Linked DNA regions of Saccharibacillus brassicae. The protein of the gene in region 1 interacts with the protein of each later gene in a pairwise test. Links are inferred from orthologs where the notes say so. Each region holds a gene or a part of one and is shown in the gene's direction. Other genes may lie near its edges.

Region 1 (3,257 bases):
ACGTAGAAGCTGCTAAGCTGTTCGACAGCGAAACAGTTTACGAACCAGCCGAAGCTGTAAGTCTCGTAAAAAAGACGGCAACAGCTAAATTCGACGAAACTGTCGAAGCGGCAGTGCGTTTGGGCGTAGACCCACGTAAACAAGACCAAGCCGTTCGCGGCGTCGTTGTCCTGCCACACGGCACAGGCAAAACGCAGCGCGTATTGGTATTTGCAAAAGGCGATAAGGCGAAGGAAGCGGAAGCTGCCGGAGCTGACTTCGTAGGCGATCAGGACATGATCAACAAGATCCAACAAGGTTGGTTCGAGTTCGACGTCTGCGTAGCAACGCCTGACATGATGAGCGAAGTCGGTAAACTGGGTCGTCTGCTCGGCGGTAAAGGCCTCATGCCTAACCCTAAAGCAGGTACAGTTACTTTCGACGTTACCAAGGCTGTGCAAGAAATCAAAGCCGGTAAAATCGAATACCGTCTGGACAAAGCAGGCCAAATCCATGCACCGATCGGCAAAGCGTCGTTCAGTGAGGATCAGTTGAACGAGAACCTGAAAGCACTGATGGAGGCGCTCAACCGCGCTAAACCTGCTGCTGCCAAGGGCGTTTACCTGAGAGGCGTAGCGATGTCCGCAACGATGGGACCGAGCATTCGCGTTAACACAACTTCTTACAAATAAAAAAGTGTTGACTCCGGTCGATATTTTCGATACATTGTAGAAGCTGTTTCATTCCGTTATCCGTAACGGTCTGGTAAATTTGAATATGCTTACCGTAGACAGTAGGTGCTTTCGGGCTTAATTTCCTACCGAGGTGTGTGATAGAATTTCAGCTCTGCTGATTCGTCAAGCCTTCGTACTTCTGCGGAGGCTTTTCTTATTGCATACGCCGCACGTTAAGTTTTACTTGAATGTGGCAAAAGTGGAGGCGACCGCATCGTCCGCTGCGGCGGTTCGGCGCTTCACTCCAATTCAACAGGAGGTGTACGATTTGGCTAACGCAAAACTGATTCAATCCAAACAAGAGTCGGTAGACGTAATCGCCGGTAAACTGCGCGAAAGCGTATCGACCGTGGTTGTCGACTATCGTGGTCTGAACGTTGCTCAAGTTACCGAGCTGCGTAAACAGCTTCGCGAAGCGGGCATCGAGTTTCAGGTTCTGAAAAACTCGCTGGTTCGCCGTGCGGCTGCGGCTGCCGAACTGAGCGAGCTCGAAGGAGTCCTTACAGGACCTACCGCGATCGCGTTCGGAACGGAAGACGTTGTGACTCCAGCCAAAATCCTGAACGACTTCGCGAAAACGAATGACGCTCTGGAACTTAAAGGTGGAGTTGTAGAAGGTCGCGTAGTAGGAGCCGAAGAACTCAAAGCTCTGGCTTCCCTGCCTTCCCGCGAAGGTTTGCTGTCCATGCTCCTCAGCGTGCTTCAAGCTCCGGTGCGCAACTTCGCACTGGCAGTCAAAGCCGTTGCGGACAAAGACGAACAGCAATCCGCGTAATAAGCTTTTTGCATCGCACAAGCTTCATCCCGTATTACAATCGACAGCCTTAACCGGCTGATCCCACATACCCAAATGGAGGTTCACTCATGAGTAACGAGCAAATTCTTGAAGCCATCAAAGGCATGACTGTACTGGAACTGAACGACCTGGTTAAAGCAATCGAAGAAGAATTCGGCGTAACTGCAGCAGCTCCAGTAGCAGCAGCAGGCGGCGCAGCAGCTGTTGAAGCTGAGCAAACTGAATTCGACGTTATCCTGACAAGCGCTGGCGCTTCGAAGATCAACGTTATCAAAGCGGTTCGCGAAATCACAGGTCTCGGCCTGAAAGAAGCAAAAGAAGTTGTAGACAACGCTCCAAAAGCAATCAAAGAAAAAGTAAGCAAAGAAGAAGCCGAAACAGTACAAGCTAAACTTGCTGAAGCAGGCGCTTCCGTAGAAGTTAAGTAATTTCTTTTTCAAACGAGCATTACACAGGGCAGACCCTCGAAGTTATCCTGCTTCGGGGGTCTGTTCTCGTATTTCATGCCAATCCCGAAATAAGCCGGCTTTGCTTCGTTTCTTTATTTCGGAATGGCAGGCGGATCTCCGATCAACGGCAAAGGGGTTGAAACTGTGTCGGATCATTATTATTCCAATCGTCCTTCCGCAGCGCATGACCGCAAAACGGTCGAAGTCGAACTGCGCGGCAAGAAAGTGCGACTCGTGACGGATGCCGGTGTCTTTTCCAAAAGCGGTCTGGACTACGGAAGCCGCGTGCTGATCGATGCCCTGGATTTTCCCGCGGGAGCTTCGGTGTTGGACGTAGGCTGCGGGTACGGTCCGATCGGAATCGCAGCGGGAATCATGGGCGCTTCAAGCATTACGATGCTGGACGTCAACGAAAGAGCGGTCGAACTCGCGGGCGAGAACGCCGCGGCCAACGGCATTGCACAGGCCAAGGCCATGCAGAGCGATCTGCTTGAAGCGGTATCGCAGCAGAGTTTCGACGTCATTATCAGCAATCCGCCGATTCGAGCCGGCAAAGAGACCGTTCACCGGTTGTTCGACCAGGCTTACGGATGTTTGAATCCGAACGGCGCGTTATGGATCGTCATTCAGAAAAAGCAGGGAGCTCCGTCGGCGAAAGCCAAACTGGACACTCTGTTCGACCGGGTGGAGGAAGTAACGAAAGACAAAGGTTATCGCATCTACAAAGCGGTCAAAGGAAGTTAAGCGAAGGTCGAACATTCTTTTGCGAAAAACGCGGAGAAGGGCTTGACCGGTCCGAAAGGCCGTGTTATAGTTATAAAATGTCAGTATAGAATGCCCTACGTGGCTTTAGCATATCAAAATTTCAAGCGGCTCCGCAAAACAGCAAAGAAGCGCGGTTTTGTTTGGGGCTTCCTATTTTGATAGGGCTTTGCGCGTACAACGGCATTTCTGAAGACATCGTGAAAGATATCCAGCGACGTTTCAATTCCAGCTTCGATTTATTTTGATCCGTTCATGCGACGCTCTTTTTTCGAATAAACTCGATAAGGGCTTTTCTGCATGTATGGGTCGCGACTCTTTTGAACTCATTATACGTGATTCAAAGTAGGGGTCGCAATGGAATTTTTAAACTCGGCATTTTTCATCCAAAAGTGCCTAAAGTTGAGTAGACATTGAGGGGTGAGTATAGTTGACGGGACATCTTGTTCAATATGGTCGACGCACTCGGCGGAGTTATTCGCGAATTCATGAGGTGCTCGAAGTTCCGAATCTGATCGAGATTCAGCAGAAATCTTA
Region 2 (3,260 bases), 1.6 Mb from region 1 along the record:
ACAGGTTACCCACAGTACTCGAATAACTTTGTGTAAAGAAGCTTTTTTTTGAAACGTTGTCCACATGTGTATAACTTTAGGACCGCAGCGGGTGTGCTGCGGTTTTTTGTGTTGGGTTAGTGGGGGAGAACGGCGGATTTCCGACCTGCGCTCCGCTTGGTTTCCTCCCCTTGTATCGTATAAAAGATTTAGAGGAAGGGGAGGAAATCCAAAATCGCTTCGGTTCGGAAATCCGCCGTTCTCTTCGGGGGGGGGTTCGAGTGTGTGTTCGTGACAACTGTCACCTTGAACGGATGACAGTCCATACTGATCGGGGTTTACTTTTCCGGATAAGATTAAGACATCCAGAACAAGCGGACAAAACAGACAGGTGGCCCGCATATAAACGGAGGCGGACAAGATGACACATCCCATAGTGAAGAAGGCGGCGATCGAAGTGAAGGGCGTCGTCAAAACGTTCAAAAGCAAAAAGGCGGTCGACGGCGTCGATTTTACGATCCAAGCGGGCACCGTTACTGCGCTGCTCGAAGGCACGCTCGAACTTGCGCCGCGTCCGGGCCGCGGCACGTCGCTCAGCGTCCGGATTCCGCTCGTCGTGCGCGAACAATAAAGAGGCACAGCGATATGATCCGTATTATAATAGCCGGGGACCAGCGTCTTCTGCGCGGCGCGATAGCTTCGCTGCTGGGGCTCGAACCCGATATCGAAGGGGTCGGGGAAGCCGGCGACGGTGAAGAAGCGCTGCGGCTGATCGACAGCCTGCGGGAAGAGAAAGGCTGGATTTAACAGGAAACGGGGAAATCAAACATGAACGTAACGATACCCGCGGCGGATCTTGCGCTTGCGGCGTGGCTGCTCGTGCTCAATCTGGTCGCTTACGCGGTCATGGCGTCGGATAAGCGCCGAGCCAAAAAACGCGCGCGGCGCATTCCGGAACGGACGCTGTTTGTATGGGCGGCCGTCGGGGGAGCGCTCGGGATCTGGCTGGCGATGGCGCAAAAACGGCACAAAACGCAGCATGCGTCGTTCCGCTTCGGCATCCCGGCGCTGCTGCTGTTGAACGTGCTTCTCTACGGAGGCGCGTTCTATCTGCTGCACCGGTAATGACCCGCGCGGCAGAAAAAGCAAGCAAGGACGTTTGAGCTTCCTTTTTAAAAGGGTAATAAAGAGTGTGAACGGACATTCGGCCGCCGGTCATCGGCTGGCCGGACGAAGTCCGAATCCGAAAGGAAGAAAGAGGTGCTTCATTATGCTGTTCTCCAAAGTTCTCGTGGCCTATGACGGTTCCAAAGCGTCCAACAAGGCGCTCGATCGCGCGGCCGCGCTCGTGAAAGCTTCGCCGGACGCCGTGCTGGAAGTGCTGCATATTTACGATTATCCGCGCTTTTTCGTCGGAGACGGAATCGCGCCGGTACCGGGCAGCGTCAACAAGGAGTTTTTCGATCTGGCGGAGCAGACCGTGGAAGAAGCTCGCCGCCGCCTCGCGGAAGCGGGCGTGGACGCGCGTATCGAGATGCGTCAGGGAGCGCCGGCCGTCCTGGTTCTCGAATACGCCAAAGAGCTGAACGCGGATCTGATCGTGATCGGCAGCCGCGGGCTCGGTGCGATTCGCGAGTTCGTGCTCGGAAGCGTCAGCCATAACGTCGTGCAGCAGGCCCAGGTTCCGGTGCTGGTCGTCAAGTAAAGCCGCGAATCTGTCGCGAAGATCGCTCTTCGTGCCTTCGGGATAAGAACGTGCAGAAAAGGTTCGGGAAACGCGCCGCGTTTTCCGGGCCTTTTTGCGCTGCGGAGGACGAACGTTGGAAGACCGATACCGGGTTCGAATTCATGAATTCGGCGCGATAAGAACGAAAGAAGACATTTTTGCCGATAATTTGCTGGGTAGAAGTGAAAAAGCGAACATTCGGATTTTACGTTTTTAAAATGTTCGGCTTTTATTTGACACGGGATGTACGAAATTGTTAAACTGGAACGGAAGCGAGGCGCGTGCAACCGCGTCTGTTGAAAGCAATTGAACCACACCGTATAAAGCCGGGGATAAGGCCCGGCAGTATCTACCCGGGAACCGTAAATCCCCGGACTACGGATCAAACGACTGTCCTTGCGGCGGCCCGGCGACAAGCCCGGTGCCTCTGTCGGGTTCCGGCGCCGCCGATCGGCCGCCGGCCGCCGCTCACGCTTTTCCCGGCCGAGAATCCGTTTGCCGCCTGCTTCCGCCGGCCGCGAAACGTGCATTTTCGTCTTTGCTCGTCCGAATGGGCGGGATAAGCCGGGCAGTCCCGTTTTTTCCGAGTCCGGTTTCCCGAGAGATCCTAGCGATTTTGCGGAAGTGCCGGACTTTTTCTTTTTTAAACTGATCGATATGGAGCGTGAATTATGTCTTTGCAGATAGCGGTCATCATGGGAAGCACGTCCGATTGGGAAACGATGCAGCACACTTGCCAGATCCTTGAGGAACTTCAAATTCCGTATGAGAAAAAAGTCGTCTCGGCTCATCGCACGCCGGACCTGATGTTCGAATACGCGCAGCAGGCGCGCGGGCGCGGCCTGAAGGTCATTATCGCCGGCGCGGGCGGCGCGGCGCATCTGCCGGGCATGGTCGCGGCCAAGACGCCGCTGCCGGTCATCGGCGTGCCGGTCCAGTCGGCCGCGCTGAAAGGCATGGATTCGTTGCTCTCGATCGTGCAGATGCCGGGCGGCATTCCGGTGGCGACGGTCGCGATCGGCAAGGCCGGCGCGATCAACGCCGGCCTGCTGGCGGCGCAGATCGTCGGCGCTTTCGACGACGCGGTCATGGACCGCGTCTCGGCCCGCCGCGCGAGAATCGAGCGCGAAGTGCTGGAAGCGGAGCTGCCATGACGGAAGGAACGAACGGCATGGGACACGGCGGAGCGGCGGAAGCCGGGCGGGAGGCCGGCCCGGTGGGCGCGGCTGCGGAGCGCGGCGCAAGCGGCCGCGCGCGCGTGATCGCGCCGGGCGCGACGATCGGCGTGCTGGGCGGCGGCCAGCTCGGCCGCATGATGGCGCTGGCCGGAGCGCCGCTCGGGTACCGCTTCATAGCGCTGGACCCGGCGCCGGACGGCCCCAGCGGCCAGGTGGCGGCGCAGATCGTCGCCGCTTATTCCGATCAGGAAGCGGCGGCGGAGCTCGCGCGGCGGACAGACGTGATCACGTACGAGTTCGAGAACGTGGACGCGGAAGTAGCCGCTCTGCTCGAAGAGCGGTCGTATGTGCCGCAGGGCAGCCGGCTGCTGTACACG
Region 3 (4,612 bases), 2.5 Mb from region 1 along the record:
ATGACGTGGGAAGGGATCGATTTCCTGCCGGTCGTCGATCGCAACCGCAAGCTTGCCGGCGTGCTGACGCGGCGCGAAGTGCTGCAGGCGATGCGCGATGCGCGCGAGCAGAGCAGCCTCGGCGAGACGTTCGATCATTTGATCTGGAACGGTTTCGCGGAAGAACGCGACGCGGAAGGCCGACTCTTTTTCCATGGATTCATTACTCCGCAGATGGCGACCGACCTCGGCACCATCTCCGAAGGCGTCATGACGTCCGTCATGATGCAGGCCGCGCTGCGCATGGCCAAAGATCACAGCGGCAATGATTATGTGGTCGACAATATGAGCACGTATTTTATCCGCCCGGTCCAGATCGAGGATGCCGTCATGGTCATGCCGATCGTGCTGGAGGTCGGCCGCCGGATCTGCCGGCTGGAGATCGCTATTTCGCACGGCGAGCAGACCGTCGCCAAAGCGATGATGACGCTGCATTCGATCGAAAACGGCTGAAACGCCGATCCATTACGAACGGAAAAGGGGGAACGCCCGCATGAACGATTTTGTCCATCTGCATGTGCACAGCGAATACAGCCTGCTCGACGGAGCGGCGAGGATCAAGGAACTGGTGGGCCGCGCGGCCGAACTCGGCATGAAATCGCTCGCGCTGACCGACCACGGCGTCATGTACGGCGCCATTCCGTTTTATAAAGCGTGCCGGGCCGCCGGCATCAAGCCGATTCTCGGCTTCGAAGCCTATTATACGTCGGCCTCCCGGACCGAACGGGCCAGCCGCAAAGAGCAGCCGATCTACCATCTGCTGCTGCTGGCCAAGAACGAGACCGGCTACCGCAATCTGATGAAGATCTGCACGGCCGGCCATCTCGAAGGGTTCCATTACAAGCCGCGTATCGACCGCGAAGTGCTGGAGCGTTACAGCGAAGGCATCGTCTGCACGAGCGCGTGCATCGGCGGAGAGATTCCGCAGCATTTCCTGAACGGACGTCCCGAAGAAGCCAAAGCGGCGGCGCTGCGGTACAAAGAGATTTTCGGGGAAAACTTCTATATCGAACTGCAGGATCACGGCCTGGCCGAACAGAAAAAAGTAAATCCGATGCTGATCGCGCTGGCCGAAGAGATTCAGGTCGAGCTTATAGTGACGAACGATTCGCATTACCTGGCCGAACCGGACGCCGAAATTCAGGACGTGTTGATCTGTATCGGTACCGGCAAAACGATGGAAGACGAAGAACGGTTCCGTATTCCGACGCGGCAGCTGTATCTCAAAACGGGCGAAGAGATGGCCCGGCTGTTCCCGCATCTGCCCAAGGCGCTGGCCAATACGGCGAAGATCGCGCAGCAGTGCGAGCTGGAACTTGAACTGGGCCGCTCGATCCTGCCGGAATACCGGCCGCTGCCGGAAGGCCGATCGCCGCAGCAGTATTTGATCGACCTGTGCCGCGAAGGGCTGGAGCGCCGCTACGCCCATCTGCCGGGCTGGGAAGATCCCGCTCATCGGAGCAAGCTGGACGAACGGCTGGAGTATGAACTCGGCGTGATCGGGACGATGGGCTTCTCCGATTATTTCCTGATCGTCTGGGACTTTATCCGCTATGCGCACGAGCAGGGCATCGTTACGGGACCGGGCCGGGGTTCGTCCGCGGGCAGTCTCGTCGCCTATACGCTGAACATTACGGACGTCGATCCGATCAAATACAATCTGCTGTTCGAACGGTTCCTGAATCCGGCGCGGATCACGATGCCCGATATCGATATCGATTTCAGCGACGAACGCCGCGACGAAGTCATCGCCTACGTGACGGACAAATACGGCGCGGACCGCGTCGCGCAGATCATCACGTTCGGCACGTTGGCGGCCCGCGCCGCGGTGCGCGACGTCGGCCGCGTGCTGGCGCTGCCGTACGGCGAAGTCGACAAGACGGCGAAGCTGATCCCGGTGCAGGTCGGCATGACGATCGACCGCGCGCTGGCGCAGAACGCGGCGCTGCGCGACCGCCTCGAAGCGTCGCCCGACGCTTCGAGGCTGATCGAAACGGCCCGCCGGGTCGAAGGGATGCCGCGGCACGCTTCGACGCACGCCGCCGGCGTCGTTATCGCGCGCGGTCCGCTGACCGATTACGTCCCGCTGCAGGAAGGCGGCGAGAAGACGGCGCTGACCCAGTATCCGATGGAAAGTCTGGAAGCGGTCGGCCTGCTGAAGATGGACTTTCTGGGGCTGCGCACGCTGTCGATCATCGAACGCTGCCAGAAATGGATCGCGGAGCGAACCGGGGCGGCCGTCGATTTCAAAGCCGTGTCCGAGAACGATCCCGGCACGTACGAACTGCTCGGCCGCGGCGATACGACCGGCGTGTTCCAGCTGGAGTCGCCGGGCATCCGCCGCGTCATGAAAGAGATGAAGCCGTCGGTCATCGAAGACATCATCTCGGTCGTGGCGCTGTACCGTCCGGGCCCGATGGAATTTATCTCGAATTATATCCAGGTCAAGCACGGGCTGGTCCGCGCGGATTATCCGCACGAAGACCTCAAGCCGATTCTGGAAGACACGCACGGTATCATCGTGTACCAGGAGCAGATCATGCAGATCGCCTCGACGATGGCGGGCTTCTCGCTCGGCGAAGCGGATCTGCTGCGCCGGGCCGTCTCGAAGAAAAAGCGCGAGACGCTGGACGAGGAACGCGGCCACTTCGTGCGCGGCAGCCTTGGCCAGGCCTACAGCGAAGAAGACGCCAACAAAGTGTACGACATGATCGTGCGCTTCGCCGATTACGGCTTCCCGCGCGCCCACGCCGCCGCCTACGGCGTGCTGGCGTTCCAGACCGCTTACCTCAAAGCGCATTATCCGGTCGAGTTCATGGCGTCGATGCTCGCCGCCGTGACCGGCAACCACCGCAAGGTGGCCGAATACGTCGTCGAGACGCGCCGGATGAATATCCCGGTGCTGCCGCCGGACGTGAACAAGAGCGGCATGCTGTTCACGCCGTCCGAAGAAGACGGCAAAGCGAGCCTGCGCTTCGGGCTTGCGGCGATCAAGAACGTCGGCACGAACGCGATCCGCAGCATTATGGACGAACGCGCGGAGCGGCCGTTCGACAGCCTGCTCGACTTCTGCCGCCGCGTCGATCCGAAGACGTGCAACCGGCGCGTGGTCGAAGCGCTGATCCAGGCCGGGGCGTTCGATTCGCTGCCCGGCCACCGCGCCCAGCTCCTCGCCATGCTGGACGAAGCGCTGGACGCCGCCGCCAAATGGCGCAAAGAACGCGAAGATTTCCAGATCCAGATGTTCGATTTCGTCGAGACGCCGAATTGGGAGATCGAATATCCCGACGTGCGCGATTACACGTCGTCGGAACAGCTTGATCTGGAGCGCGATCTGCTCGGTTTGTATTTGTCCGGCCATCCGCTGGACGATTACGAACCGCTGCTCGGCGAGGCCGGCGTGCAGAAGCTGATGGAACTCGGCGACGCGCCGGACGAGAGCCACGCCGTCACGGTCGGCATGGTCGTCAGTCTCAAGACGATCACGACCAAGCAGGGCAAAGCGATGGCTTTCGCCGAGATCGAAGACCAGATCGAGCGCTGCGAGCTGGTCATGTTCCCCGAAGTGTGGAAGCGAAGCCAGGACGTCATGCAGCCCGGCGCGCTGCTGGCGCTGCGCGCCAAAGTCCAGCAGCAGGACGAAGGCTTCAAGCTGCTCGCCGACACGGTGCTGCCGCTTGGCGAAGACGCCGTTCGCAGCCTGCTGGCCCGCGGCGAATCGCGCGGCGGCTCTTCGAGCCCGAGCCGGAAGGGCCAGGCCCGCCCGGCCCGCCCAAGCGTGGGCAGCGGCGACAGTTCGCCGCGCAGGCCTTCCGGCGGCGCCGGCTCGCCGCCCGCCCGGCCGGGCACCCGCCCCGCCGCGGCCGCGCCTTCTGCGCCGCCCGCGTCGGCGTCTGCGGACGCGAAGACGCCGCGCGTCTTCGTCAAGATCGCGGCCGACCGCCGCAATCCGGAGATGCTGGAGACGCTCAAGCAGATGCTGCAAAGCCATCCGGGCTCGATGCCGACGCTGCTCTTCTATGAAGATACGCAGAAGCTGATCGCGCTGAGCGACGCCTACCGGATCGAGCCGACGGACGAGCTGGTGACGCAGATGGAGAACCTGCTCGGCGGGGGAACCGTGCGCGTCAAATAAGCCGCGCAGGCGGCACGGAAAGCCCCGGACCGGGTTTTCGCATCGGGAGATGCGGAAGCCCGGTTTCTTCGCGCGTCCGATTCTGTTGCTAAAAAAAACAGCCTTATGTTATCATTAAGCCATTATGCAGAGGAAACGGGTTCATCCGGGCATCGACAAGGGGGACAGGGTTGTTCATGTGGACGGTGATTTATATCGCCTCTACCGCCAAGTTGGCGGAGAAGCTTCGGCACAGGCTGACTGAAGAAGGATTTCTCGTCAAAGTCCGTCCCCTCGACATGTCCAAGCAGCAGTTCGAGATTCTGGTTCCTTCCGGCGAGCTCGACGAGATCCAGGAAGTGCTGAATTGTATTTTGTATTCCTGATCCCCGCCGTTTGCGTTCGGGATCGAAGCGCGCGAGCCGCGCGGATGCTCAGATCGACCTTCAAGGCGAGGCC
Region 4 (3,381 bases), 3.1 Mb from region 1 along the record:
AGCTTCACCAGATCCGTTACGTCTTCCGCTGTCGCCCCGCCGCGGTTCTGGATAATGTTGCCGTGATGGTCGGAGATCATCGCGCCGCCCCGCACCGTTCCGCGCAGACCGATCCGGTCGACCAGCTTGCCCATCGGCTCGCCGATCGTATAGTTGTTTTTGAACACGGAGCCGCACGACGGGTAATCGAAATGCTTTTTGCCGCCGCGGTCGGTGATGACGTCCAGCAGTTCCTGACGCAGTTCGTATCCGGCCCGCGCCGCCGCGTTCAGCTCGTTCGTGTAATGGCGGAAATAGTTCGGCAGCACCGACGTTGACAAATTTTTGGACTTGATCTTGGCGAACAGCTCGTCCGTCTGCTCCGGCGTCAGTTGGGGATCGACCGGCAGCTTGAGATCCGCGCCGACGACGATCCACGGCTTGCGCATAAACACCGATTTTTTGTAGCCGTATTCGCAGCCGGAGAGCGGCACGGAGATGAGGCCCCGTTCCGGGTGTTCCTTGTCGATCACGTACGCCGTCTCCAGCACGTCGCTGATCTGGTGGCTGAAATATTTCGCGTTCATGTAGACGCCCGCTCCGAGCGTGCCCGGCAGCAGGAACATGAAGTCGAACGAAGGAATGCCCGTGTACAGCCCGAACAGCGCCAGCAGCGTCATCGGGGTGCCCGCGGAGACGAACAGCCGGCCCGGCAGCAGCTTGAATTCGATATGTTCCTTGAGCGAAAAGAACAGCATGTCGTCGGACGGACGGTCCGGAAACAGCGTGTTGGAGCCCATGCCGAACAGAAACGGATCGAGCCCTTTGGACGTGGCGCCTTCGAGCATCGTCGACACTTCCTCGATCGTGTGCGGCAGCGCCAGATGGCGGGCTTCCCCGCCGATTTCGTAGGTCGAATGGACGGACAGGCTCGTGCCTGTACGGCACAGGCGTTCAAACGTTTGGTTTTGCGAAGTCATATTGCGTAACTCTCCTCTTGGCGTTCTTCGGATTGGAAGCTCTTATGGATGTTCTTATTATAAAATTCCCGCGGCGAATCTTGGGGAATCAATTGACGAATGACGATAAAACGTCTAAAATTTTAAGTTGCACGCAAGCATCCTACAGGAAGCGGCGGCAAAAATCAATGAAATCCCAGGTGATCATAAATGGAAAACCCAACTTACCGCATTTTGCTTTTCTATAAATTCGTTCAAATCGACCAACCGGAAGAGTTTGCGGCCGCGCATCTGCAATACTGCAAAGACCTCGGCGTCAAAGGACGGATCCTTATCGCCGGCGAAGGCATCAACGGCACGCTGTCCGGCACGCACGAGCAGACCGAGCAGTATATGCAGGACCTGCTGGCCGATGCCCGCTTCGAAGGTACCGTGTTCAAAATCGACGAATCGGAAAATCATGCGTTCAAAAAATTGTTCGTCCGCTACAAAGAAGAATTGGTCACGTTCCGCTACGACAAAGAGCTTGACCCGAACGTAACGTCCGGCAAGCGCCTGTCCCCCAAACAATTTCACGAACAGCTTCAGCGCGACGACGTGATCGTGCTCGACGGCCGGACCGACTACGAATACGATCTGGGCCATTTCCGCAACGCGATACGCCCGAATATCGATTCGTTCCGCGAGTTCCCGGAATGGATTCGCGAAAACATGGCCGAGCACAAAGACAAAACGATTCTGACCTACTGCACGGGCGGCATCCGCTGCGAAAAGTTGACCGGCTTCATGCTCGAAGAAGGCTTTGCGGACGTCGCGCAGCTCGAAGGCGGCATCGTCTCCTACGGCAAGGACGAAGAAGTCCGGGGCGATCTGTTCGACGGCAAATGTTACGTGTTCGACGAACGCATCTCGGTCCCGATCAACCAGGTGGACCCGAGCATCGTCGGCAGATGTTACCACTGCGACGAGCCGACCGACGTGTACGTCAACTGCCCGGTCTGCAACCTCCAGCATCTGGTGTGCGAATCGTGCGCCGACGAACACAGCCATTACTGCTCGGACGAGTGCAAAGAGTCCGTAGCGGCGGTGTAAAAAGTTTCTCGGGTGCGAGTTGTATACGTTACGTTGAAGACGCTGCGGGGCGGGGGAGCTTTCGATCGCCGTTAAAATCGATTTTCCTCTTATTGAATTGGACAAGTTTAAGGTGGGAAAAACGATTTTAAATGCGAACGCTCCGCTTCTCAATCTTCCCCCGCCCCTCCGCTACGTATACGCACCCGCCTCACTTTTGTTGTGGAGAAAAAGAAAACGTCAAGCCGTTGGACAATCCGACTTGAGGATCCTCTAACTGCGCCTCCGCAAAAAGACGGCGCGGGCGCTGCCCGACGCAAGGGAAATCGCAATAAACGTAAAAAGCGCAGGCTGCGGCCAACGCTCAGAAAAAAGGCTCTATCCGAGAAGTGAGACGCTCGGGCAGAGCTTTTTTTATTTCCTAAGACCTGTTCTTCCGCGGTGCAGGGACGCTGCGTGACGAAACGTTCGTCAATCGCGCGGATAGTTCACGGCCATGATGTCCATGAAAGGGACTTTGCGGGTCTCTTCGCCTTGCTCGACGTGTACTCTTCCGGTTCTCGGGTCCATCTTGACGATCAAACCCCGAACCGCTTCCGTTACTCCCCAGACCGTCAATTCCACAACGGATTTCTCCTGGTAGGCCTCAGTCAGTTGATTCCCTATTTCTTCCAGAACAAACTCGTCGCGGGTCGGCCGCTTTGCTACTTTTCCTTTTGCCAAACCGCTTCCTCCTTGCCTTGCGCGTGATTTGTTAATTATACCATCTTTATTTGTCAAAATCGCGTCAAAAAGCGAAATTGATTGAACAATTTACGTACATATGTTCTTAATCGGAATTCGGGCGGGAAAAATGAAGTTTTGCGGGCGAAAACAAAAAGCCCCGACGCGATCGGGCAGACGGACGCGCATCTGCGGAAGCGATCGAATCGGGGAGAAGTTCGTGTGTGTAAAAGAGCAGGAGACGGATTAGAGCGCGGCCTGGCCTGCCGGAATGGCGATATCGGCCAAAATCTCGTACGAATGCAGCCGTTCGGCGTGATCGTAGATGCCGCTCGTCACGATCAGCTCATCAGCCTGCGTGCGCTCCATGAGCTGGTGCAGGCGGCGTTCGACCGTCTCGCGGTCGCCGACGATCGAAGATTCCATCCGCTTGCGCACGGCGGACAGCTCAAGCGGATCGAGCTGCGCGGACAGGTCGGCCGGCGGCTGGATTTTGCCCGGGCGGCCGCGGGTCAGCGCGATGACCTGCTGCTGCATCGTCGTCGACAGGAATTCGGCTCTCTCCTGCGTATCCGCGGCGATGACCGATACGCCCAGCATGACGTACGGCTTATCCAGCGTCTTGGAAGGACGGAACGTGCTGCGGTAC

The links.
Region 2: the proteins of rplL (region 1) and FFV09_RS14210 interact in binary tests that used the Escherichia coli proteins (3 or more experiments, as listed by UniProt). The link is inferred for Saccharibacillus brassicae from one-to-one orthologs.
Region 3: the proteins of rplL (region 1) and FFV09_RS17965 interact in binary tests that used the Escherichia coli proteins (3 or more experiments, as listed by UniProt). The link is inferred for Saccharibacillus brassicae from one-to-one orthologs.
Region 4: the proteins of rplL (region 1) and trhO interact in binary tests that used the Escherichia coli proteins (3 or more experiments, as listed by UniProt). The link is inferred for Saccharibacillus brassicae from one-to-one orthologs.

The regions. Positions count from the first base shown.
Region 1 is NZ_CP041217.1:1,825,138-1,828,394, reverse strand. The notes cover bases 394-3,257. They hold rplL (50S ribosomal protein L7/L12), read left to right. Parts: upstream 394-1,577; coding sequence 1,578-1,937; downstream 1,938-3,257. Other genes in these bases: rpoB (DNA-directed RNA polymerase subunit beta), read left to right, coding at 3,151-3,257; FFV09_RS07745 (class I SAM-dependent methyltransferase), read left to right, coding at 2,103-2,702; rplJ (50S ribosomal protein L10), read left to right, coding at 982-1,488; rplA (50S ribosomal protein L1), read left to right, coding at 394-671. In the rest of the region: more of rplA, read left to right, coding at 1-393. UniProt on the Escherichia coli protein: The binding site for several of the GTPase factors involved in protein synthesis (IF-2, EF-Tu, EF-G and RF3). Is thus essential for accurate translation.
Region 2 is NZ_CP041217.1:3,417,824-3,421,083, forward strand. Bases 100-2,966 are described here. They hold FFV09_RS14210 (universal stress protein), read left to right. Parts: upstream 100-1,249; coding sequence 1,250-1,684; downstream 1,685-2,966. Other genes in these bases: FFV09_RS14195 (hypothetical protein), read left to right, coding at 401-610; FFV09_RS14205 (DUF1294 domain-containing protein), read left to right, coding at 808-1,104; purE (5-(carboxyamino)imidazole ribonucleotide mutase), read left to right, coding at 2,377-2,859; purK (5-(carboxyamino)imidazole ribonucleotide synthase), read left to right, coding at 2,856-2,966. Also shown: more of purK, read left to right, coding at 2,967-3,260.
Region 3 is NZ_CP041217.1:4,328,141-4,332,752, forward strand. The notes cover bases 156-4,374. They hold FFV09_RS17965 (DNA polymerase III subunit alpha), read left to right. Parts: upstream 156-532; coding sequence 533-4,174; downstream 4,175-4,374. Other genes in these bases: FFV09_RS17960 (DRTGG domain-containing protein), read left to right, coding at 156-492; FFV09_RS17970 (glutamate decarboxylase), read left to right, coding at 4,351-4,374. Outside these bases: more of FFV09_RS17960, read left to right, coding at 1-155; more of FFV09_RS17970, read left to right, coding at 4,375-4,539. UniProt on the Escherichia coli protein: DNA polymerase III is a complex, multichain enzyme responsible for most of the replicative synthesis in bacteria. This DNA polymerase also exhibits 3' to 5' exonuclease activity. The alpha chain is the DNA polymerase catalytic subunit.
Region 4 is NZ_CP041217.1:4,952,984-4,956,364, reverse strand. The notes cover bases 102-3,089. They hold trhO (oxygen-dependent tRNA uridine(34) hydroxylase TrhO), read left to right. Parts: upstream 102-1,148; coding sequence 1,149-2,030; downstream 2,031-3,089. Other genes in these bases: FFV09_RS20690 (LLM class flavin-dependent oxidoreductase), read right to left, coding at 2,979-3,089; FFV09_RS20695 (YolD-like family protein), read right to left, coding at 2,481-2,732; FFV09_RS20705 (UDP-N-acetylmuramate dehydrogenase), read right to left, coding at 102-959. Also shown: more of FFV09_RS20705, read right to left, coding at 1-101; more of FFV09_RS20690, read right to left, coding at 3,090-3,381. UniProt on the Escherichia coli protein: Catalyzes oxygen-dependent 5-hydroxyuridine (ho5U) modification at position 34 in tRNAs, the first step in 5-carboxymethoxyuridine (cmo5U) biosynthesis.